Linked DNA regions of Blastochloris viridis. The protein of the gene in region 1 interacts with the protein of each later gene in a pairwise test. Links are inferred from orthologs where the notes say so. Each region holds a gene or a part of one and is shown in the gene's direction. Other genes may lie near its edges. The genes, in order: gyrB and gyrA.

Evidence for each region.
Region 2: the proteins of gyrB (region 1) and gyrA interact in binary tests that used the Escherichia coli proteins (3 or more experiments, as listed by UniProt). The link is inferred for Blastochloris viridis from one-to-one orthologs.

What each region holds. Positions count from the first base shown.
Region 1 is NZ_CP012946.1:578,889-595,818, forward strand. What follows is about bases 7,173-10,187. They hold gyrB (DNA topoisomerase (ATP-hydrolyzing) subunit B), read left to right. Parts: upstream 7,173-7,474; coding sequence 7,475-9,901; downstream 9,902-10,187. Other genes in these bases: BVIR_RS02665 (hypothetical protein), read left to right, coding at 7,173-7,262; BVIR_RS02675 (helix-turn-helix domain-containing protein), read right to left, coding at 10,110-10,187. In the rest of the region: dapD (2,3,4,5-tetrahydropyridine-2,6-dicarboxylate N-succinyltransferase), read right to left, coding at 1-716; BVIR_RS02640 (pyrimidine 5'-nucleotidase), read right to left, coding at 764-1,489; argB (acetylglutamate kinase), read left to right, coding at 1,600-2,499; BVIR_RS02650 (DUF1036 domain-containing protein), read left to right, coding at 2,621-3,619; BVIR_RS17355 (helix-turn-helix transcriptional regulator), read left to right, coding at 4,161-4,805; BVIR_RS16600 (hypothetical protein), read right to left, coding at 4,886-5,251; BVIR_RS02660 (helix-turn-helix transcriptional regulator), read left to right, coding at 5,351-6,076; more of BVIR_RS02665, read left to right, coding at 6,651-7,172; more of BVIR_RS02675, read right to left, coding at 10,188-10,826; BVIR_RS02680 (response regulator), read right to left, coding at 11,043-11,408; BVIR_RS02685 (response regulator transcription factor), read right to left, coding at 11,595-12,230; BVIR_RS02690 (two-component system sensor histidine kinase NtrB), read right to left, coding at 12,593-13,750; BVIR_RS02695 (energy-coupling factor ABC transporter ATP-binding protein), read left to right, coding at 14,073-14,789; BVIR_RS02700 (energy-coupling factor transporter transmembrane component T family protein), read left to right, coding at 14,786-15,400; BVIR_RS02705 (biotin transporter BioY), read left to right, coding at 15,751-16,308; purD (phosphoribosylamine--glycine ligase), read right to left, coding at 16,310-16,930. UniProt on the Escherichia coli protein: DNA gyrase negatively supercoils closed circular double-stranded DNA in an ATP-dependent manner to maintain chromosomes in an underwound state.
Region 2 is NZ_CP012946.1:1,650,291-1,658,123, forward strand. What follows is about bases 4,284-7,596. They hold gyrA (DNA gyrase subunit A), read left to right. Parts: upstream 4,284-4,636; coding sequence 4,637-7,396; downstream 7,397-7,596. Other genes in these bases: BVIR_RS07350 (MarC family protein), read right to left, coding at 4,284-4,353; BVIR_RS07360 (LysE family translocator), read left to right, coding at 7,468-7,596. Outside these bases: mfd (transcription-repair coupling factor), read left to right, coding at 50-3,568; more of BVIR_RS07350, read right to left, coding at 3,721-4,283; more of BVIR_RS07360, read left to right, coding at 7,597-7,833. UniProt on the Escherichia coli protein: A type II topoisomerase that negatively supercoils closed circular double-stranded (ds) DNA in an ATP-dependent manner to maintain chromosomes in an underwound state.

The sequences.
Region 1 (16,930 bases):
ACCGAGTAGGGCGGCACCTCGCCGATATGGACCTCGCCGGTCGAGCGGTCGACGATCTTGGTCGAGGCGCCGAGATAGACGCCCATCGACAGCACCGAGCCCTGGCGCACGATCACGCCCTCGGCCACTTCGGCGCGCGCGCCGATGAAGCAGTCGTCCTCGATGATCACCGGCCCGGCCTGCAGCGGCTCCAGCACGCCGCCGATGCCGGCACCGCCGGACAGGTGAACCCGCTTGCCGATCTGGGCGCAGGAGCCGACCGTGGCCCAGGTGTCGATCATCGCGCTCTCGTCGACATAGGCGCCGAGATTGACGAACGAGGGCATCAGCACCACGCCCGGCGCGATGTAGGCGGAGCGCCGCACCACGCAGTGCGGCACGGCGCGGAAGCCGGCCTTGCGGAACGCGTCCTCGTCCCAGCCGACGAACTTCGAGGGCACCTTGTCCCACCAGTGTGCGCCGCCGGGGCCGCCCGCGATCGGCACCATGTCGTTGAGGCGGAACGACAGCAGCACCGCCTTCTTCAGCCACTGATTGACCGTCCAGGTGCCGTCCGGCCCGCGCGAGGCGACCCGCGCCTGACCAGAATCGAGCAGCTCCAGCGCGGCCTCGACGGCATCGCGCACGGCGCCGGTGGTGGCGTGCCCGATCGAGGCGCGGTTCTCGAAGGCGTCGTCGATGACGGCGGCAAGGTCGGACGCGGCAGGGTTGGTCATCGTGGTGCTCCCGGTTGGGCGCGATCAAACACGGCCGGCCGGATGCGTCAACGCCGCGTCAGCGCGGCGGCAATGCCGTGGAGGAAGCCGGCGAGGTCGGAGGTGACGTGGTCGATGTGGGGGTCGGCGCGGCCTTCCAACTCCCACGCCTCGCGCTCGACCTCGCGCGCCGCGTCCGGGGTCACCAGCACCGTGGTCATGCCGAGCTCGTGCGGCACGGTGAGGTTGCGGGCGAGGTCCTCGAACATCGCAGCGCGGGTGGGGTCGACGCCGTGGCGATCGAGGAAGCGGAGGTAGGTCTCCGGATTCGGCTTGGGCACGAAGTCGGCGGCGAAGATGTCGAACACGCCGTCGAAATGGTGGCTGAGGCCGAGCCGCCCGGTCACCGCCTCGGCGTGGGCGACCGATCCGTTGGTGAGAATCAGCTTCTGGCCCGGCAGCGCTGCCAGCGCGGCGCCGAGCAGCGGGGCGGGCTCGATCGGCGAATGGTCGATGTCGTGGACAAAGTGGAGGAATTCGGCGGGATCGAGGCCGTGATTGATCATCAGCCCGCGCATCGAGGTGCCGAAGCGGCGGTAATAATCCTTTTGCAGCCGGAACGCCTCGTCGCGGCCGACGCCGAGAAAGCCGGTGATGTAATCGGTCATCCGCTCGTCAATCTGCGACCACAGGTCGAGATGGGCCGGATAGAGCGTGTTGTCGAGGTCGAACACCCAGGCGTCAACGTCGGCAAAGCCGCGCGCGGCGCGGGCAGGGGCGGGGATGGTCAGCATGTCGCCAGGACACTAGCAGCGCCCGGCGACGGTTGGTAGACAAGCGCGTCGGCGCTCAAGCCGGAAGATTCATGCCGCAACACCCCGTCACGTCAACGCGAAGTCAGGTCATGGCCGAGATCGCCGTCCCCACCGATCCGCAGATGCAGGCAAGGGTGCTGGCCCAGGCGCTGCCCCACATGCAGCGCTATGACGATGCCACGGTGGTGGTGAAGTACGGCGGCCACGCCATGGGCGACGAGCAGCTCGCCCGCGAGTTCGCCCGCGACATCGTGCTGCTGGAGCAGGCCGGGGTGAACCCGGTGGTGGTGCATGGCGGCGGGCCGCAGATCCAGTCGATGCTGACGCGGCTCGGCATCGAGAGCAAGTTCGCCGCCGGCCTGCGCATCACCGACGCCCCCACCGTCGAGATCGTCGAGATGGTGCTGGCCGGCTCGATCAACAAGCAGATCGTCGGCTTCATCAACGCCGCCGGCGGCAAGGCCATCGGCCTGTGCGGCAAGGACGGCAACATGGTCACCGCGCGAAAGGTGACGCGCACGGTGGTCGACCCCGACTCGGCGATCGAGCAGGTGGTGGATCTGGGCTTCGTCGGCGAGCCGGAGAGGGTCGACACCACGGTGCTCGACCGCATCATCGGCACCGAGATCATCCCGGTGCTGGCGCCGGTGGCGGCGGCGGCGAACGGCGGCACCTTCAACGTCAACGCCGACACCTTCGCGGGCGCGGTGGCCGGCGCGCTGAAGGCCAAGCGCCTGTTGTTCCTCACCGACGTGCCGGGCGTGCTCGACAAGTCGAAGCGCCTGATCAAGGAGCTGTCGGTGGCCGACGCCCGGCGGCTGATCGCCGACGGCACCATCTCGGGCGGCATGATCCCCAAGGTCGAGACCTGCATCTTCGCGCTGGAGAAGGGCGTCGAAGGCGTCGTCATCCTCGACGGCAAGGCGCCGCACGCGGTGCTGATGGAATTGCTCACCGATGCCGGCGCCGGGACGCTGCTTCATCGCTGACGCACGGTCCGTAGGCGCGTTGCCCGCGCGGGCGGACGGACGTGCGGTCACGCGGCCGTCGCGCGCATCCGCCGGGTTCGGACGAACCCGCGGATGGACGCGGCGCGCCGCGCTGGCGCTGGTGTCCGCGCTGGCGGCGGCGAGTCCGGCCGCGGCCGACCTCACGGTGTGCAACCGCACCAGCTTCGTGCTGGACGCCGCCATCGGCCTGGAGGCGGCCGGGGCGACGGCGACGCGCGGCTGGTTCCGGTTCGAGCCCGGCCAGTGCCGGCCGGTGCTGTCGGGCGACATGCCGGGCGGCCAGCTGCTGCTGCACGCCCGCGCCCTGGCGATCTACGGCCGCGACGCCTTCAGCCAGGACGGCCACCGCGAGCTGTGCGTCGAGGACGGCGATTTCCTGATCGCCGCGGCGACGTCCTGCACCGCGCCGGCGCGGCCGGCCCGCTTCGCGGTGGTGGTGCCGAAGGCGACCGCGCAGGGCCCGACCGCCGCCCTGACCGAGGACGCCGACTTTTCCATCGACGCTGCCCGCCGCGCCGGGGTGCAGCGCCTGCTGGCGGTGGCGGGCTACGACCCCGGCCCGATCGACGGCCTGCCGGGGCGGCGCACCGACCAGGCGCTGGCGCGGCTGGTCGCCGCCCGGCGGCTGCCCGCCGATACCGCGCGCGGGCCGGCGGTGTTCGAGCGGCTGGTGGCGGCGGCGGAGGCCGCCGGCGGGCGTGGCCTGACCTGGTGCAACGACACCCGGCACGCGGTGATGGCGGCGCTGGGCGAGGACGACCACGGCGCCATCGTCAGCCGCGGCTGGTGGCGGGTCGAGCCCGGCCGCTGCGTGGCGCCCGACGCCCTCGGCCCCGCGCCGCGGCGGCTGTTCAGCTTCGCTGAGGCGGTGGGGCCGGACGGCGCGGTGGTGACGGAGGGCGGGCGGGCGCTGGCGTGGGGCGGGCCGACGCTGCTATGCACCCGCGCCAGCCGGTTCGAGCTGCGCGACCACGCCGACTGCGCCGGGCGCGGGTTGGACGTCCGCGGCTTTGCCGCCGTCGAGCTTGCCGGCCAGCGCGGCCGGACGGTGTGGTTCGGCACGCGGTCGGCGCCGCCGCACGCCCTCGGCCGCGACTAGCGCATCCGCCGGTGTGGACGCTGGGGCGGTCGCATCGCCCGGCTCCAAGCGTTACGCAAAAACGGCGATATATCCGGCTATTTCAGCAAAAAAAGTGGCAAACGTGGCGGTCGTCATCGATCTTGCCGAAACTTCGCATTCGACCCGACCTTTCGGCGAGCGCCGCCCACGCAGCGGGCGGTTGCGGCGGGTTGGCGGGACGCCTGGCAGCGCTGCTGAGGAAACAGGAGAAAGACGGGACCTTCGCCAGAAAAATTCACATCTAACCGTCGGCGCCGCCTCCAAAGCGCCGCCTCGCGGTATATAGTTGCCCATGTGCCGTTCCGATAATGCGGGCATGCGCCTATTGTCCCTTGAGGACGGGTAAGTGCGGGGCGGTGAAGAAAAAATTATTGTCGATTGACGCTTCTGCCGCCATTTCGGGGTGTCGGTTGCATGTTGCCGCAGCGTTGATTGAACTCGGGTGATGGTCGCAATGTCTGGGCTCGAACCGCCAGTCTCCATCCGCTCAGACGCGCCGACCGAGGCAGAGACGCGATTTTTGAAGCTCGTTGGCCGGTTGTCGATCGATGTGCCGTTCGACGTCTACGCGATCTCGGTGGCGCCGGCGTGCGGGCGCGGCGGCGGTTCCGGCCGGCTGCTGGCCGACAATTTGCCGGAGGACTACCGGCGGCGCTATCTCGAACACCGCGATTTTGAGCGCGACCCGGTGATGCTCGCCAGCCGTGCCGGGCGGTTGCCGGTTCGCACCGCCGAGGTGCGCGCGGTGGCTGAGGCCGACCCTGAGCTGATGCCGTGCTTCGCCGCTGCCGTCGCGGCGCTGGGGCCGGCGGTGCTGGCGATCCCGCTGCGCTTTCGCAACCGGCTGAGCGGCGATGTGGTGTTCCGCCGCCGCGGCGCCGAGTTCTCTGACGCCGAGGTCGGCTATTGCGAGCTGGCGGCGCCGGCCTTGCTGCTGGCCGCCACCGAACTGCCGGTGGCAGGCCCGCCCGACGATCTGACCCCGCGCGAGCGCGAGTGCCTGGCCTGGACCTCGGTCGGCAAGACCGCCTGGGAGATCGGCTCCATCCTCGGCATCTCCGAGCACACCGCGGTGGCCCATCTCAACGGCGCCGTGCGCAAGCTGCGGGCGGTCTCCCGCGCCCAGGCGGTGGCGGAGGCGCTCCGCCGCGGCCTGATCGATTGAGCTGCGGGCGAGGCCGCGGCGGCAGCGGGCGCCGGATCCGCGCCAAAGCCGGGGTCGCCGGCCGGCCGCAATTTGCGGTTTCATGCCGTTTCCGGTTGATCACGACGTGACCCCGCAAACGATCTTGCCGAAAAGCCATTGATCGAAAAGGTGTTTCGGCGACAGGACGACGAAACGCCGGGCTGATCGGCCGGATTTCGTATCGTGTTACCGAAATGGCGGTCGCCGCCGTCGGCAGCGGTGATGAACGGCGGGCGGTCCCAGTGCGGTGAGGCCACCCGTCGGGCAAGAACCCGCCCGATACCGCGCCGGCGCGATCGATCGGGGCGATTGTGAATCGCGCCGCCGCAATTCAACCGTACATTTTGCGCTACTTGATGCTGGCGGGCCGGTCGCCCGGTCAAGGCAACGCTTTCGGCGGCGGGTTCTTGCGGCGGCGTCGGCATTGTTCCGTTCAAGCTGACGCCGCTAGAACGAACCGCTGCCATGGCTTGATTCGGCGGCGATGACGGCCTCGCTCCGGCAAGAGGAGGGGGAAGCTTCCGATGTTGCAGGACTCCTCGAGCGTCCGACCGATCGTTCGGCCGGGTTTGCGGCCAGGCGCAGGCGGTTGCGGCGGGGCGCGTGGCGACGGGCTCGAGCGCCTGCTCGGTCAGGTCCGGGCGGTGGTGCCGTTCGACTGGTTCCTGGCGGTGGGCCGGCCGTTCCGCGGCATCAGCTCCGACAGCGGCGTTCTGCTCGCCTGCAGCAGCCAGCCCGATATCCGCGACGCCTTCTTCCAGCCAGACTGGCCCAAGCTCGACCCGCAGGTGCGGGCGTTGAGCGCGCGGCGGGTGGTGACCACGGCGGAGATCCGCGCCGCGGCGGCGGACGCCCCGATGGTTCGATGGCTGGCGGAGCTGGAGCGCAGCGTCGGTGGCGAGGCGGTCGGCGTGCCGATCAGCTATTGCGGCCGCGACGGCGGTTTCGTGCTGTTCCGGCGGGCGGCGCCGTTCTCGCCCGACGATGTCGAGTTTCTCACCCTGGCGGCGCCCGCCATTCACAGCACCGCTGCCGAGCTGCGGACGGCGGTCGCCGACGAGCTGACCCGGCGCGAGCGGGAATGCCTGAGCTGGGCGTCCCACGGCAAGACCGCCGGCGAGATCGGCACCATTCTCGGCATTTCCGAATACACCGCGGTGGCCCATCTCAGCTCGACCATGGCCAAGCTGCGGGCATCGTCGCGGGCGCACGCGGTCGCCCAGGCACTTCGCCTCGGCCTTATCGATTGAATCCCGTTAGCGGTTTCATTGCAGCCGGCCGGCGGGACCATCCGCAAGAAAAGTGGAAAATTATTGAATTCAATTGGTGACAGGCTTGGCACTGGCCGAGTTTCTCCAAGAATTCCGTCACTGTTCCGCCGGACGAGATAGTCGTTCTCGCGCTATGTTGCGGATTTGACTTGGTGATGCCGGTGGCAGAGCGGTCGCAACGTAAACGCGGCGCACGCGCCGCCCCGGCAACCGGAATGCGCGCGCAAGAGTTGCGTGAGTTGCCCGTTAATTCGGAAATGCGCTTACCGAATTTGCCACGTAAGCGTGTGGTTTCCACAGCCGAAGTGATTCGACGCCGTTTCATTATTAGAAATGGGAATATTCGGTGGTCGGATGATACGGCATGTTGCGGTTGGGGATAGCGAGTGATTCGTGCTGGTGGAGCATAGGGAACCGTCAGCAGAAGGGTTTGCAGATGCGCATAGACTATTGCGACGCTGAAAGACCGGACGCAACAGAGGGTGCCGCCACCGTAACATTTACGGCAGCTCCGCCGAGAGCTGCAACCGGTGCTGTGCCGTTATCGCCTGGCTTGATCGATACCGAAACCGTCAACGCTGCGCTCGAGCAGGTGATGCGCAGCGCAAGGTTGCGGAGTGCGGTACAACTTCGGCGATTCCTGGCCTTCGTCGTCGAAGAGAGCCTCGTCGGCCGCGGCGACAAGCTGAAAGCCTATACCATCGCCACCCGGGCGCTCGGGCGCTCCTCCGATTTCGACCCCGGCAAGGACCCGATCGTGCGCGTCGAGGCCACCCGCCTGCGCGCGGCGCTGACGGCGTATTACGCCGAGGAAGGTCGCGAATCGCTCATTCGCATCCACATGCTGCCGGGGTCCTACCGGCCGCTGATCGAGCTGCGCGACTCGCCCGGCATCGCCGCGGTCGACGTGACTGCGGACGTGCAACCGGCGGACGAGCCGGCGCCGGCCTCGGCGGCGGCGACGACGGCGCGGTCGTCCCGGCTGGTGCTGGGCATCGCCGTCGCCGCGCTGGCGTGGTCGGTGGTCAGCAGCGCGGTGGTCGGCTACGGCCTCTATGCCCTCAACCACCACACCGCGACCCTGCACGGCGGGGCGGGCAACGGCCAGCAAGTGTCGGCCACCGAGCCTGCCGCCGCCGGAGCCCCGGCCGCGGCAGGACGCTGAGCCCGTCGCCAGGGCATGCCCGCCGCTACCGTCGGCGGCGGGCCCGCATTGGGCGCCGGATCGCCGGCCAAGCTGAGGCCCAAAGCGGACGACAATCGATAATGAATTGATTCGGCATGACAAAATGTCCTGCGATTTCGCATGAAATCGGCCGGGCGACTGCCTATATTCCGGAAGTCCGATTCCTCAGCTTTCCGGGACTTTTTCCGTTTATGGTCGAACCCGTTCGCAAGCCCGCCTCCGAAACCGATTATGGGGCCGAGTCGATCACCGTGCTGCGCGGCCTCGACGCCGTGCGCAAGCGCCCCGGCATGTATATCGGCGATACCGACGACGGCTCGGGCCTGCACCATATGGTCTATGAGGTGGTCGACAACGCCATCGACGAGGTGCTGGCCGGCTTCGCCTCCCACGTTCGGGTGTGCCTCAACGCCGACGGCTCGGTGACCGTGACCGACGACGGCCGCGGCATCCCCACCGAAATCCACTCGGAGGAGGGCGTTTCCGCCGCCGAGGTGGTGATGACCCAGCTCCACGCCGGCGGCAAGTTCAACCAGAATTCCTACAAGGTGTCGGGCGGCCTGCACGGCGTCGGCGTCTCGGTGGTCAACGCGCTGTCGAGCTGGCTGAAGCTGACGATCTGGCGCGAGGACACCGAGCACTTCCTGGAGTTCCGGCGCGGCGATCCGGTGTCACCGCTGGTCGCGGTCGGGCCGGCCAACGGCCGCCGCGGCACCGAGGTGACATTCCTGCCCTCGACCGAAACCTTCACCATGGTGGAGTTCGACTTCGCCACCCTGGAGCATCGGCTGCGCGAACTCGCCTTCCTCAATTCCGGCGTCCGCATCCTGCTGGAGGACTGTCGCGGTCCCGAGCCGCGCAGCGAGGAGATGCATTACGACGGCGGGGTCGAGGAGTTCGTGCGCTTCCTCGACCGCAACAAGACGCCGCTGGTGCCGGCGCCGGTGGTGTCGAAGTCCGAGCGCGACGGCATCACGGTGGAATGCGCGCTGTGGTGGAACGACGGCTACCACGAGTCGGTGCTGGTGTTCACCAACAACATTCCGCAGCGCGACGGCGGCACCCACCTCGCCGGCTTCCGCGCCGCGCTGACCCGGCACGTCACCGCCTACGCCGAATCCTCCGGCCTCACCAAGCGCGAGAAGGTCGACCTCACCGGCGACGACTGCCGCGAGGGGCTGACCGCGGTGCTTTCGGTCAAGGTGCCGGACCCGAAATTCTCCTCGCAAACCAAGGACAAGCTGGTGTCGTCCGAGGTGCGGCCGGTGGTGGAGAACCTGGTCGGCGAGGCGCTGTCGGTGTGGTTCGAGGAGCACCCGGCCGAGGCGAAATCGATCGTCGGCAAGGTGGTGGAGGCGGCCGCGGCGCGCGAGGCGGCGCGCAAGGCGCGCGAACTCACCCGCCGCAAGGGGGCGCTCGACATCTCCTCGCTGCCCGGCAAGCTGGCCGACTGCCAGGAGAAGGACCCGGCGAAATCGGAACTGTTCCTGGTCGAGGGCGACTCGGCCGGCGGCTCGGCCAAGCAGGGCCGCGACCGCGCCTATCAGGCGGTCCTGCCGCTGCGCGGCAAGATCCTCAACGTCGAGCGCGCGCGGTTCGACAAGATGCTGTCGAGCCAGGAGATCGGCACCCTGATCACCGCGCTCGGCACCGGCATCGGCCGCGAGGAGTTCAACCCCGACAAGCTGCGCTACCACAAGATCATCATCATGACGGACGCCGACGTCGACGGCGCCCACATTCGCACCTTGCTGCTCACCTTCTTCTTCCGGCAGATGCCGGCGCTGATCGAGCGCGGGCACCTTTATATCGCCCAGCCGCCGCTCTACCGGGTCACCCGCGGCAAGAGCGAGCAGTACCTCAAGGACGAGCGGGCGCACGAGGACTATCTGATCGACGCCGGCCTCGACGAGACCACGCTGACGCTGGCGTCCGGCGAGGTGCGCGGCAGCGGCGACCTGCGCCGCCTGGTGGAGGAGGCGCGCACGGTGCGCGGCATTCTCCATGGCCTGCATCCGCGCTATCCCCGCCCGGTGGTGGAGCAGGCCGCCATCGCCGGCGTGCTGACCCCGGCGGTGTTCGACGATCCCGACAAGGCGGCGGAGGCGGCCGGCTATATCGCGCGCCGGCTCGACGTGGTGGCCGAGGACATCGAGCGCGGCTGGGAGGGCGAGTTCTCCGGCGGGTCGTTCCGCTTCGCCCGCGTGTTGCGCGGCGTCAAGGAGGTCGCCACCATCGACGCGGCGCTGCTGTCCAGCGCCGACGCCCGCAAGCTCGACGCCCACGCCGTGGCGCTGCAGGAGGTCTATGCCCGCCCGGCGACGCTGGCGCGCAAGGGCGACGTTCAGGCCATCTTCGGCCCGGTCGGGCTGTTCGAGGCGGTGACCAATGCCGGCCGCAAGGGCGTAGCGCTGCAGCGCTACAAAGGCCTCGGCGAGATGAACCCCGAGCAATTGTGGGAGACCACGCTCGACCGCAACGTCCGCACGCTGCTGCAGGTGAGGATCAAGGAGATCGACGAGGCCGACGACATCTTCACCAAGCTGATGGGTGACGTGGTGGAGCCGCGCCGCGAGTTCATTCAGGACAACGCCCTGACCGCCAGCGTCGACGTGTGAGGCGAACCCGGCCGATCAGGCCGGCGTGTCGTCGGGCGGCCGCCGCAAAAGCCCGCTTCGATCGACCGCCGCCGCCGGAGCGGACGGTCGGTGCCGCGCGGGGGCATCAATACCGCGGTGCGAAATCGAGGGTGCCGTGAGGCCGACGATGTGGTGACACGGGCGCCCGCGGCCGCCCGACCCGCCGCTCGGGGCGGCGCCTTGCCGCTCAGTGCGTGCCGGTCAGCCGGCAGATGCCGCAGACGTGGTTGATCTTGACCTCGTCCTGCCGCTCCAGCGAGACGATGCCGCGGCGGCGCAGCTCGGAGAAGGCGCGCGACACCGTTTCGATGGTGAGGCCGAGATAGTCGGCGATCTCCTGCCGCGTCATGCTCAGGCGGATGGTGGCGAACAGCTGCTCGCGGCCGTGGTGGGTCGGGCAGATGTGCAGCGGCACGAACCGCATCAGGAAACTGGCCACCCGTTCCAGCGCCGACTTGCGGCCGAGCAGCACGGCGTGCTCGTGCAGCGCGCAAATCTGCGATTGGACGCAGCGGTTCAGCCGCGCCAGAAAATTGGGCGAACGCTCCACGGCGGTGCGCTCGAACGAGGTCACCAGCGTCGGCGTCAGCGTCTCGGCGGAGGAATCGAAGCTCGGCTTGAACGAGAGGCCGAAAATGTCGCCTGGGCCGAGCAGCTCGACCACCTGGCGGCGACCGTCGGGCAGCAGCTTGTAGAGCATCACCGCGCCGTCGACGACCTGGAAGATGCGGTCCGCGGGGTCACCCTCAAGGAAAACCAGCGCGTGCTGGGCGAATCGAACCCGCTGGCCTTCGATCTCGCAGTCGCCTTCGTGAACGGGCAGCACCGGCGGCGCATGAAGGACGGGGGTGTGACCGCAGCGTGCGGCAGATTCACCCTGCCGCTCCTCGATGAGTTGCTTCATGGTTCCCCCGTCTTGCCGGAAAAACATACGGCTCCGGCTTGCTTATTGCGAAAAGCCTAGTCTGGCGGCCTCCGGGCGATAGCCGGTTACGTACTTAGGGATAACGCCGGACCGTGGCGCCGCAACCCGGCCGCGCCATCTGTTGGCGTAACGATCGGGACCCGTCAATGACGGGTGGCTACGCATCCGGGGTCGGAGCCATGCGTCGGGCGCATATCAGCCAAGTTCTTGCGTCAGGATGTCCTCGGTCAGGGGCTTCCGCAGCAGACGCGGGATTTCCATGCCGCGGAACTGCGCCTCGATCGCCGATTGCGGCTGGCCGGAAATGGCGATGATGGCGGGCGGGTTGGCCAGATGCTGCAACCAGCGGATCACCTTCACGCCGCTGATGCCCGGCAGCAGCAGGTCGATGATGATGGTATCGCCGGACCCGGGCGGTTCCTGGCGGAAAAACGTTTCAGCATCGGGATACGCAACTGCCTGATGTCCCAGGCTCTTGAGGAGCAGGACCAAGGCATCTCTGACTCCCGGATCGTCTTCGACAATATGGATTGTCACCTTCAACGCTTCCAAAATCGGCAATCGTCAGTAGCCGTCCACCGCCAGCCGCTAGAAAAGACCGTCGTTCGACCCGACAACAATGCGGGGAAATGCGACGGCGCGGTGAACCGCACGAATTCTCCCGCCCGGTGACCGCCGGTGCGCGCGCTCTTGCGCCCTGTGTTCGTCATCGGCGCGGTCGCGCCAGGGTTGCGGCGCCCGGTCCGCTCACTGATTGCGGCTTTCGGTCAGCACGATCCGCACCAGGTCGGCGGCGTTCTTGGCGCCGAGCTTTTCCATGATGCGGGCGCGGTGCACCTCGATGGTGCGCGGGCTGATGCCGAGGTGGCGGCCGGCCTCCTTGTTGGAGGCGCCGGAGGCGATCTGCGCCAGCACCTCGCGCTCGCGCGGGGTGAGCAGGTCGTGGCCGGGAAAGCTGATGTGGAGGAAGTCGGCCTTGCCGTTCTGGGTGCGGCGGACGCTGGCCTCGATCGCCTCGCGCACCCGCGACACCACCGTCTCGGCGTCGAACGGCTTCTCGATGAAATCGAGCGCACCGTTCTTGATGGCCTCGACCGCCATCGGGATATCGCCCTGGCCGGAGATGATGAAAATCGGCGCCGGGTAGTGCTGGGCGTTGAGGTCGCGCAGGATGTCGAGCCCGGAGCGGCCGGGCATGTGGACGTCGAGCAGGATGCAGGCCGGCGTGCGCGAGCGCGCCGCCACCAGGAAGGCGCCGCCATCGGCAAAGCCGGTGACGTGGAATCCCTCGATGGTCAGCACGGTCGCGAGCGCGTCGCGGACCGCGGGATCGTCGTCGACAACGAAGACCTCGTTGGCGCCCATTGCTTGAGTCGTCGGCATGGTCTTCCTCTTGCTCGCCTTCTTGCTGTCCTTCGCCCGTCAGGTGCGGGCCGCGGCGACCGGCCGTTCGCGCCTGCTCACCACCTGCGCTGGCGGCCCGGCACGCCGGTGGCGTCGGGCCGTCGAACCGTGCCGGGCGCTCTCGTGAAATCGACGATTTCGCGAAACGCCGTGTCCCGGACCACCGCGCGGCTGCCGCCGCAGTCGGTATGATGCTGACGCCGAATTTCCACGCCGCTGCCGCCGGGCGCAATGGGAAATTCGTCGCGCGCCGTTCGCCGCCAGCCCGCCGCCCGAGAGGGTCTCGGCCGCGTTCCGATCGAGCGGTGCTGCCGTGTGCCGGATGTGGTCTGCGTCGGTCGTCACGACGGCGCCGTCCGCGAAATGGGCAGCTTCAGCACGAAACAGGCGCCGTGGCCGTTGCCGCCGGGGTCCACCGTCAGGTCGCCGCCATGGTTCTGCGCGATGGTGCGCGAGATGGCGAGGCCGAGGCCGAGCCCGGTGCGCTTGGAGGTGACGAAGGCGCGGAACAGGTTCGGCACCGCGTCGGGCGGAATGCCGGGACCGTTGTCCTCGACCGCCATCTCCACCATGTCGTCGCAGGTGCGGGTGGTGACCTGCACCTCGGGCGAGTCGACGTTCTTGACCACCTCCAGCGCGTTGCGCACCAGATTGACCACGATCTGCTGGATCTGGACCGGGTCGACCAGCACCTGCGGCAGGTTGTCGGTGAGCGCGCGTGTCATGCGGGTGCCACGGCGGTGGCCGAGCAGCGTCAGTTCCACCGCGTCGTCGACCAGCGGGTTGAGGTCGAGCAGGCGGCGCTCGGGCTCGCGCTTCTCGACGAACTGGCGCATGCGCTGGATGATGTTGCCGGCGCGCTCGGCTTCGCGCACCGCCTTGTCGAGAATGAGCTTGGTGTTCTCGGAGAAGCCGCTGCTGCCGCCCAGCCGCGCCGTCTCCCGCGCATTGGCGCGCGAAATCGCCTGCAGATAGAGCATGACCGCGGTGAGCGGCTGGTTGAGTTCGTGCGCCAGCGCCGCGCCCATCTCGTCCATCGCCGACACCCGCGCCATGTGCAGCAGGTCGGTCTGCAACTGGTTCAGCCGCTGTTCGGCCTCCTTGCGGGGGCGAAGGTCGCTCAGGAAGCCGACGAACTGGCGGCCTTCAGGGGTGATGGCCTCGCCCACCGACAACTCGACCGGGAACGAGGTGCCGTTGCGATGCTGGCCGCGCACCTCCCGCCCGATGCCGATGATCTTGCGGACGCCGGTTGTCAGATAATTGGCGACGTAATCGTCGTGTTTGGAGGCGTAGTCCTCCGGCATCAGGATGCTGATGTTGTGGCCGCGGACCTCGTCTTCGTTCCAGCCGAACAGCTTCTCGCATGCCTGATTGAACACAAGGATGCTCCCGCTCTCGTCGATGACGACGATGCCATCGACGGCGGTGTCGAGCACGCTGTCCAAGCGGGCGTCGGACACGGAACGCGGGTTGACGAAGGCGTGGATGAGACTCACTCCTTAGGTTAAATTCCTAGTTCGAATCTGGCCCGTCCTGGCGTCGACCGCAAGTGCTTGCAACAGCGCGGCTATGCCGATTTCGGCGGGATCGGCATAGCCCAGGGTGCCCGGCGCGCTAAAGTTCAAGGTGTCGCGCCCGGAGGTCCGCAACACCCCTGATCGGACTGCCCGCTATGGAGGATACGCTGGCGCGCGCTAGCGGATTACCGATCCATGCGTTTTTGCCCGGTCGGTGCCGGCCGGCCGCCGCCGGCACGGGGCGGTGGCGCAGCTGCGCTGCGCCGGCTATGACCGGCCATCGCCGCCTGCAAGGGTTATCATGCGCTCGCCCGATCCGTCCCCGCCCGAAGCCGCAACGCCCAAGGTCGCGTTCGAGGGCGCCTGCGTCACGATCGAGGATCGTGCCATCCTGCTTTCGACCACGCTCACCCTCGCCGAACGGCGGGTCGCCATCATCGGCGCCAACGGCTCGGGCAAGAGCACGTTCGCCCGCCTGGTCAACGGCCTGATTGCGCCGACCGCCGGCCGCGTCACCGTCGATGGTCTCGACACCGTCGCCGATGCCGCCAAGGTTCGCCGCACCGTCGGCTTCGTGTTCCAGAACCCCGACAACCAGATCGTCTTTCCGATGGTGTCGGAGGACGTCGCGTTCGGCCTGAAGAATGTCGGCCTTGCCAAGGCTGAGATTCCGGCCCGCATCGCCGCTGAGCTCGGGCGATTCGGCATCGCCCATCTCGCCGAGCGCGCCAGCCATTCGCTGTCGGGCGGCGAAAAGCAGATGGTGGCGCTGTGCTCGGTGCTGGTGATGCGGCCAAGGCTGATTGTGTTCGACGAGCCGACCACGCTGCTCGACCTGAACAACCGCAACCGCCTGCGCGCGGCCATCGCGGCGCTGCCGCAGTCGGCCATCGTCGTCACCCACGATCTCGATCTGATCGGTGAGTTCGACCGGGTGCTGGTGATCGAGGACGGCCGGGTGGCGGCGGACGATGCGCCGGCCGCCGCCGTCCCCTGGTATGTGGGGCGGGCGTCGTGACCCCGCTTTATTTCCCCGGCGACAGCGTGCTGCACCGGGCCCCGGCGGGGGTGAAGCTGCTGGCGCTGGCCGGGCTCGGCACTGCGCTGTTCCTTACCACGGCGCTATGGATTCTCGTGCCGGCGGCGGTGGTGGCGGCGGCGGTGCTGGCCGCGCTGCGGCCGCCGCGTGAGCGGGTGCGCCGCCAGCTCGCCGGCGTGGCGGTGCTGATCGCGGTGGTGGCGGTGCTGGCGGCGCTGTCGAGCGGGCTCCACCATGGCGCGGTGGTGGCGTCGCGGTTTTCGGCGCTGGTGGTGGCGGCGCTGGTGGTGACGCTGTCGACCCGCAGCGCCGACATGCTGGAGGCGATCGAGCGCGCGCTGGCGCCGCTCGACCGCCGTGGTCTGGTCGACGCCGCGCGGGTGTCGCTGGCGGTGTCGCTGGTGCTGCGCTTCGTGCCGGGCATCCTCGGCCATTACCGCGAGGTGCGCGAGGCCCAGGCGGCGCGCGGGCTCGACGCCAATCCGCTGGCCTTGATCGTGCCGCTGGTGGTGCGCACGCTCAAGGACGCCGACGACGTCGCCGCCGCCATCGAGGCGCGCGGCTTTCCGCCCGCCCGGGCCGGCGACTGACGGCGCCAGAAGCAAGGCTCGGGCGGAAAGAGGTCGGGCGGAAGAGCAAGCCTCGGGCGGATCGCGCAGCGCCGGTCGCTGCTCCCACCGCGCGCCGCGAATTTCCTGCAAGCCTCGCGGATCATGGGTCCCCTTCCCTCGCATCGCTTTTCGCGATGCTCGCCGGGGACGACAGGTCGAGGTTCCGCGCACCAACCTCGACGCGTCATCCGCGGGGCGAGCCGGCGCACCACCTCGACGCGTCATCCTCGGGCGAGGCGCTGGAGGCGCCGAGAGGCGGCGCTGTGCGAAGGGCGAATTGCCGGCGGCGGCCGATCCGTGGTGTGGTGGGCGTTCTGTTCGGGGGCACCATGACCATTCGCGACATCGTTCTCATTGCGCTGTTTGGCGCGATCATCGTGGCGTTCGGCGCGGTGCCGGCGATTCCGGTCGCCGGCATTCCGGTGCCGATCACGCTGCAGAACCTCGCGGTGATGCTGGCGGGTGCGGTGCTCGGCCCCAAGCGCGGCGCCGCCGCCACCGCGCTGCTGATTTTGCTGGTGGCGCTGGGGTTGCCGGTGCTGTCGGGCGGTCGCGGCGGGCTCGGCGTGCTGCTGGGCCCCTCCGGCGGCTTTTTGATCGGCTTCGTTGCCGCCGCCTACACCATCGGCTGGCTGGTCGCCCGGTTCGGCCAGGGCCGCGGTCCGGGGTGGCAGCGGGCGGCGGTCGTCAGTCTTGCCTGCGTGGTCGGCGGCATCGGCGCCTGCTACGCGCTCGGCATTCCCTGGTTGGCGTTCTCCGCCGGGCTGTCGCTCAAGACCGCGGCGCTGGGCTCGCTGGCGTTCGTGCCGGGCGACCTCGCCAAGGCGGTGGTCGCCGGGCTGGTCGCCCACGGCGTGCGCCGGGTCTATCCGATCCCGCTGAAATAACTCAGGATGTCCGGCCGATCGCCTGCCAGCCGATGTCGCGGCGGCAAAAGCCGCCCGGCCAATCGATGCGGTCGACCGCGGCATAGGCCTTCGCCTGCGCCTGCTCGATGCTCGGCGCCATCGCGGTGACGCCGAGCACGCGGCCGCCGGCGGCGACGATGTCCTCGCCCCGCCGCGCCGTGCCGGCGTGGAACACCACCACGTCGAGGTCGCCGGCGGCGGCCTTGTCGAGGCCGCGGATAATCGAGCCCGAGGTCTCGATGTGGCCGGGATAGCCGTTTGCCGCCAGCACCACGGTGAGGGCGGGGGCGTCGTACCAGCGCAGCTCGATGTCTGCCAGCGTGCCGTCGCGGGCGGCGGCCAGCGCCGGCAGCAGGTCGGAGATCAGCCGCATCATCAGCACCTGACACTCCGGATCGCCGAACCGGACATTGTATTCGATCAGCTTGGGGCCGGCGGGGCCGACCATCAGGCCGGCATAGAGGATGCCCTTGAACGGGCAGCCCTTGTCCGCCATCGCCTTGAGGGTCGGGCGGATGATGGTCGCCATGGTGTCCTCGACCATGGCCTTGGTCATCACCGGCGCCGGCGAATAGGCGCCCATGCCGCCGGTGTTGGGACC
Region 2 (7,833 bases), 1.1 Mb from region 1 along the record:
CCGTCCGCGATGGGCGAGGGACGCGCCGTGCCGACCACCCGGATTTCGAATGAACAAGCCGCTTCGCGCCCCCCAATCCCTCACTCCCGGCAAGCCGGTGACCTTCGCCAGCGTGGCGGACGGCATCGAGCCTCTGGTCGCAGGCGACCTTGCCCGCGCCGCCGCCGCCCGGCCCGACGCCCCGGCGGTCAGCCTCTTGATGGTGTGCCGCGACGGCCCGCGGATGCAGGCGATCGAGAGCGCGCTCGGCTTCTTCGCGCCCGATGTCGAGGTGTTGTCGCTGCCGGCATGGGACTGCCAGCCCTACGACCGGGCTTCGCCCAACGCCGCCATCGTCGCCCGCCGCATGTCGGTGCTGGCGCGGCTCGCCCGCGTCACCGGCCGCGACAAGCCGGCGATCCTGCTGACCACCGTCAATGCCGTGCTGCAGCGCCTGCCGGCGCGCGAGACGGTGGCGGTGCAGTCGCTGGCGGTGGCGCCCGGCAACATGGTGGCGATGGCGGGCATCGTCGAGTGGCTGGAGATCAACGGCTTCTTGCGCAGCGCCACGGTGCGCGACACCGGCGAATACGCGGTGCGCGGCGGCATCGTCGACATGTTCCCGCCGGGGCTCGACCTGCCGGTGCGGCTCGATTTCTTCGGCGATACGCTGGAGTCGATCCGCACCTTCGACCCGGAGACCCAGCGCTCGGTGGCGCAGATGCGCCAGCTCGAATTCGTGCCGGTCAGCGAACTGCAACTCACCACCGACAGCATCCGCCGCTTCCGCCTCGGCTATGTCGCGGCGTTCGGTGCTGCCACCAAGGGCGATACGCTCTACGAGACGATTTCCGAAGGTCGCCGCTCGCCCGGCCACGAGCATTGGCTGCCGCTGTTCCACGAAAAGCTCGATACCCTGTTCGACTATCTGCCCGGCACGCCTGTGGTGCTGGAGCCGTTGGCCGAGGACGCGGTGAAGGAGCGTTTCGCCCAGATCGCCGACTATTATCAGGCGCGGCGCGAGGCGCTCGACATGCCGGCGAGCGGTACCATGCAGGCGGTCTATAAGCCACTGCCGCCGGACAAGCTCTATCTCACCGCGGGCGAATGGCAGGGGCGGCTCGGCGAGCGGGGCCTGGCGCGATTTTCGCCGTTCGCAGTGCCCGACACCGTCAACGTCGTCGACGTCGGTGCCAAGCGCGGCCATAGCTTCGCCGCCGAGCGCGCCAGCGACGCCAACGTGTTCGACGCGGTGGTGGCGCACATCCGCACCCTGCAGGAGGGCGGCAAGGCCGTGGTGGTGGCGGCCTGGACCGAGGGCTCGCGCGAGCGCCTCGGCCACGTGCTGCGCGACCATGGCCTGGAGCGGATCGAGACGGTGGGAAGCTGGGCCAAGGCGTTGGCGCTCGACGCCCGCACCACCGGTCTTGCCATCCTTGGCCTCGAAACCGGGTTCGAGACCGACGCGGTTGCGGTGCTGGCCGAGCAGGACATTCTCGGTGAGCGGCTGGTTCGGCCGCGGCGCGCCGCCAAGCGCGCCCAGAACTTCATCGCCGAGGTGACGAGCCTCAATGCCGGCGATCTGGTGGTTCACGTCGACCACGGCATCGGCCGCTTCGTCGGCCTGAAAACGGTCGAGGCCGCGGGCGCACCGCACGATTGCCTGGAGCTGCATTACGCCGGCGGCGACCGGCTGTTCCTGCCGGTCGAGAACATCGAGCTTCTGACCCGCTACGGCTCCGAGGACGCCGGGGCGGTGCTCGACAAGCTCGGCGGCCACGGCTGGCAGACCCGCAAGGCGCGGATGAAGAGCCGCATCCGCGAGATGGCGTCGGCGCTGATCAAGGTCGCGGCCGAACGCACGCTCAAGGAGGCGCCGCGCCTCACCGTGGCGCCGGGTCTGGCCGATGAGTTTGCGGCGCGGTTCCCGTTCGATGAGACCGACGATCAGCTTGCCGCTATCGAGGCGGTGACCGACGATCTGGCCGCCGGCCACCCGATGGACCGCCTGGTGTGCGGCGACGTCGGATTCGGCAAGACCGAAGTCGCGCTGCGCGCCGCCTTCGCCTGCGTGATGAACGGCAAGCAGGTCGCGGTGGTGGTGCCGACAACGCTGCTCGCCCGCCAGCACGCCCGCACGTTCACCGAGCGTTTCAAGGGCTTGCCGATCAACGTCGCCGAGGCCTCGCGCATGGTCGGCTCATCCGATCTGGCGAAGGTGAAGACCGGCATTGTCACGGGCGGCATCGACATCGTGGTCGGCACCCACGCGCTGCTCAGCAAGGGCATCAACTTCAAGGACCTTGGCCTGCTCATCGTCGACGAGGAACAGCATTTCGGCGTCAGCCACAAGGAGCGCTTAAAGCAGCTCCGCGCCGAGGTCCACGTCCTGACGCTGACGGCGACGCCGATCCCGCGCACGCTGCAGCTCGCCATGTCGGGCGTGCGCGAAATGTCGATCATCGCGACGCCGCCGGTGGACCGCCTCGCGGTGCGCACCTTCATAGCGCCGTTCGACGGCCTGGTGGTGCGCGAGGCGCTCCTGCGCGAGCGCTATCGCGGCGGCCAGGCATTCTACGTCTGCCCGCGGATCGAGGACATCGCCGCGTGCAAGGACTTCCTCGACAAGAACGTCCCGGAGGTGAAGGTGGTGGTCGGCCACGGCCAGATGTCGGCGAAGGAGCTCGAGAGCGTGATGACCGCGTTCTACGAGGGCAAGGCCGACGTGCTGCTCTCCACCACCATCGTCGAATCCGGTCTCGACATTCCGACCGCGAACACGCTGATCGTTCACCGCGCCGATATGTTCGGCCTCGCCCAGCTTTATCAGCTGCGCGGCCGCGTCGGTCGCGCGAAAACCCGCGCCTACGCGCTGTTCACGGTTTCAGCCGACAAGCCGCTCACCGCGCAGGCCGAGCGTCGGCTGAAAGTTCTGCAGTCGCTCGATACGCTGGGCGCCGGCTTCCAACTTGCCTCGCACGACCTCGACATCCGCGGCGCCGGCAATCTGCTTGGCGACGAGCAGTCCGGCCATATCAAGGAAGTCGGTTTTGAGCTCTACCAGCAGATGCTGGAGGAGGCGGTCGAGATGATGAAGGCCGGCATCACCGAACCGGTGTCCGACCAGTGGTCGCCGCAGATCACGCTGGGCGTGCCGGTGACGATCCCGGAGGACTACGTCGCCGACCTCAACGTGCGCCTCACGCTCTATCGCCGCTTGGCGGATCTGGAGGACGACACCCAGATCGAAGGGGTGGCGGCGGAAATGGTCGACCGCTTCGGGCCGATGCCGCCGGAGGTCGACCAGTTGCTCAAGATCGTCGCCATCAAGGCGCTATGCCGGCGCGCCAATGTCGAGAAGGTCGACGCCGGACCGAAGGGCGTGGTGATCGCGTTCCGCGACAACACCTTCAAGAACACCCGTGGCCTGATGAGCTTTATCCTCGACCAGGGACCGACGGCGAAGGTGCGGCCGGACCAGCGCATTCTGTTCCTGCGCGATTTCGACAAGGTGTCCGAACGCCTCAAGGGCACCATGATGATTCTGCGCAGCCTCGCCAAGATCGCGACGCGGGCCGAGGCAGCGTGAACCCCAGAGCCCTCATGCTGAGGAGGCCGCCAAGCAGCCGTCTCGAAGCGTGAGGGTGGCTCCGGCGTAGACTGGAGCATGCTTCGTGACGCCCGCTTGGCGGGCTGCTCACGATGAGGGCGCGTACTTGGCATCATCGGACGGAGCGCTGCTCACCCGCCCCTGATCACCGCGCTGGCGCCGTCGATCACGAACTGCACCGCCATCGCGGCGAGGATGACGCCGAGCAGGCGCGAGGTGACCGAGCGCATGGTGGTGCCGATCATGCGGTCGAGCCGTTCGGCGAGCAGCAGGCAGAGCGCGGCGATGCCCATCGCTGCCGCGATCACCGCGATCAGCATCGCGGCGAAGACGATGTCGCCGGGGCGCTGGCCGACCAGCAGCAGCGTGGCGGTGATGGCGCCGGGGCCGGCCAGTAGCGGGATGCCGAGCGGGAAGGCGGCGACGTTGTTGATGTGGTCTTTGGTCTTGGCCTCGGAGGCGGTGGTGATTTTGCGCTCGGCCTGCTCGCCGAACACCATCTCGGCGGCGATCCAGAACAGCAGCAGGCCGCCAGCGATGCGGAACGCCGGCAGGGTGATGCCAAGCTGACGCAGCAGCCAGTCGCCGGCCAGCGCCGCGCCGGTCAGGATGGCGAAGGCGATCAGGCAGGCGCGCACGGCCACCTGCCGGCGGTGCTGCGGCGACAGGCCGAAGGTGAGGTTCAGGAACAGCGGCACCAACGCCACCGGCTCGATGATCACGACCAGCGTCACGAAGGCGTTGACGAGGGCATCGAGCGGCATGGATCACCCCGATCGAGCGCGCCGGTCGCGGTGCGCGAGCGGCGGCGCCGTGCCGAGCATGGCGAGGCGGGCACGATCCTCGCGCCGGTGTCCCCATGGGTCAAGGCAGCGTCGCCGGAACGAGATTTGCCAAAGCGCGACGCAACCTTGGCGGGCGCGGGGTCATCATCACGCAAATGCCTGAATTTAAAATTAAAAATACCTGTTTACCGGTTGCCGGACTGGTGGCGCCGGCAACCGGAATCGGCTATTCAACCCTACCTTCCCGCATCCCATTGAGGCCATGTTGCCGAACGACCCCGCGACACCCCAAGGCGGTGACACTTCCGACGTCCGTGGCATCTCCATTACCGAGGAGATGAAGCGCTCCTACCTCGATTACGCCATGAGCGTGATCGTGAGCCGGGCGCTGCCCGACGCGCGCGACGGCCTCAAGCCGGTGCATCGCCGCATCCTGTTCTCGATGAACGAGAACGGTTACGAGTGGAACAAGCCGTACCGCAAGTCGGCGCGCGTGGTCGGCGACGTCATCGGTAAATATCATCCGCACGGCGATCAGGCGGTCTACGACGCCCTGGTGCGCATGGCGCAGCCGTTCTCGATGCGGGTGCCGCTGATCGATGGCCAGGGCAATTTCGGCTCGCTCGATGGCGATCCGCCCGCGGCGATGCGATACACCGAGGTGCGGCTGAAGAAGGTCGCGAGCGCGCTGCTGGAAGACCTCGACAAGGATACCGTCGAGTTCCAGGAGAACTACGATAATTCCGAGCGCGAGCCGACGGTGCTGCCGGCGCGCTTTCCCAACCTGCTCACCAACGGCGCCGGCGGCATCGCCGTCGGCATGGCCACCAACATCCCGCCGCACAATCTCGGCGAGGTGATCGACGCCTGCATGGCGCTGATCGAGAACCCCGGTCTCGGCATCGACGAACTGATGGAGCACATGGCGGGGCCGGACTTTCCGACCGGTGGCCTGATCCTCGGCCGCGGCGGCCTCCGCTCCGCCTTCCACACCGGGCGCGGCTCGGTGGTGATGCGTGGCAAGGTTGCGATCGAGAGCCTGCGCAAGGACCGCGAGGCGATCATCGTCACCGAGGTGCCCTACCAGGTCAACAAGGCGTCGATGGTGGAGAAGATCGCCGATCTGGTGCGGGAGAAGCGCATCGAAGGCATTTCCGACCTGCGTGACGAAAGCGACCGCGACGGCGTGCGCGTGGTGATCGAGCTGAAGCGCGATGCCGTCGCTGACGTGGTGCTGAACCAGCTCTACCGCTTCACACCGCTGCAGACCACGTTCGGCGTCAACATGGTGGCGCTGGCCGGCGGTCGCCCGGCGCTGATGAACTTGAAGGATCTGCTCAGCGCCTTCATCGCCTTCCGCGAGGAAGTGGTGAGCCGGCGGACCAAGTTCCTGCTGCGCAAGGCGCGCGACCGCGCCCATGTGCTGGTCGGCCTCGCCATCGCGGTTGCCAATATCGACGAGGTGATCCGGCTGGTCCGCACCTCGCCCGACGCCGCCGCCGCCCGCGAGGCGTTGATGTCGCGCAATTGGCCGGCGCGGGACGTCGAGCCGCTGCTGCTGCTGATCGACGATCCACGCCACCGCCTTGCCGACGACGGCACCTATCGTCTCTCCGAGGAGCAGGCGCGGGCGATCCTCGACCTTCGCCTGCAGCGCCTCACAGCGCTCGGCCGTGATGAGATTGCCCAGGAGCTCGACAAGCTCGCGGTCGAGATCGCCAACTATCTCGACATCCTGCGCTCGCGCGCGCGCATCATGACGATCGTCAAGGACGAGCTGATCGAGATACGCGACGAGTTCGCAACGCCGCGCAAGACCGAGATCGTCGAAGCCGACGCCGACATGGAGGATGAGGACCTCATCCAGCGCGAGGACATGGTGGTGACGGTGTCGCACGCCGGCTATGTCAAGCGGGTGCCGCTGTCGACCTATCGCTCGCAGCGCCGCGGCGGCAAGGGCCGCTCGGGCATGCAGACGCGGGAGGAGGATTTCGTCACCCGGCTGTTCGTCGCCTCGACCCACGCGCCGGTGCTGTTCTTTTCCTCGCGCGGCATGGTCTACAAGCTGAAGGTGTGGCGATTGCCGTTGGCGCCGCCGCAGGGGCGCGGCAAGGCGCTGGTCAACATCCTGCCGCTGGAGCAGGGCGAGCGCATCACCTCGATCATGCCGCTGCCCGAGGACGAGTCGACCTGGGCCAATTTCCAGATCATGTTCGCGACCACCGCCGGCAACGTGCGGCGCAACGAACTCAGCGACTTCGTTCAGGTCAACCGCAACGGCAAGATCGCGATGAAGCTCATCGAGGAGGGCGAGGCCATTGCCGGCGTCGCGCTCTGCACCGAGGCCGACGACGTGCTGCTGACCGCAGGCGGTGGCCAGTGCATCCGGTTCCCCGCCGGCGATGTCCGGCTGTTCAAGGGCCGCGAGTCGACCGGCGTGCGCGGCATCAGGCTGGAGGCGGGCGACCGGGTCATCTCGATGGCGATCCTGCGCCATGCCGAAGCCACCCCGGCCGAACGCGCCGGCTATCTGAAGCAGGCCTCCGCAATGCGGCGTGCCGCCGGCGACGACGCGCCGGACGAGCCGGTGGTGGCGGAGGACGGCGAAGAGGCGGCCGGCAACGGAACGCTGTCGCCCGAGCGCTACGTCGAGATGGGCGCGCAGGAGCAGTTCATCCTCACGGTGTCGGAGAACGGCTTCGGCAAGCGCTCGTCGTCGTTCGAGTATCGTCTGACGGGCCGCGGCGGCAAGGGCATCGTCGCCATGGCCGTCAACGACCGCAACGGGCCGCTGGTGGCCTCGTTCCCGGTCGAGGACGCCGACCAGATCATGCTGGTCACCAATGGCGGCCAGCTCATCCGCTGCCCGGTCGACGGCATCCGCGTCGCCGGCCGTTCGACGCAAGGCGTGATCATCTTCAACACCGCCGCCGACGAGCGGGTGGTGTCGGTCGAGCGGGTGACCGAGGACGCCAGCGGCGAGGTGAACGGCGAGAGCGAGGATGGCGGGGAGGCGGAGTGATCCGCCGCGCAGGCGAGGGCTGCCGGCGCTGCGGTGCCGAGGCGCCGTCGCAGCCGGGAGGGTGAAACGCGATGTCGTTTGAGACGTGGCTGCTGTTCGTGCTGGCCTCGGTCGCGCTGATTGCGACGCCCGGGCCGAACGTCGCTTTGGTGATCGGCACCACGCTGCGCCACGGCCGCACCGGCGGCCTTCTGGCGGTGGCCGGCGTCAATGCCGGCGTCATCCTTCAGCTTTGTACCGTGGCGGCGGGGCTGTCCTGGATCGTCGATGCGTTCTCGGCCCATTTCGACCTGATCCGCTACCTCGGGGCGGGCTATCTCATCGTTCTTGCTGCGCAGCAATTGCGCAGCAAATCAGTGTCGCCGGGCGCCGCCGCGCCTGCCTTGGCGCCGGAGCGGGCGTTCGGGCGGGGATTTCTCATCGCATTTGCCAATCCC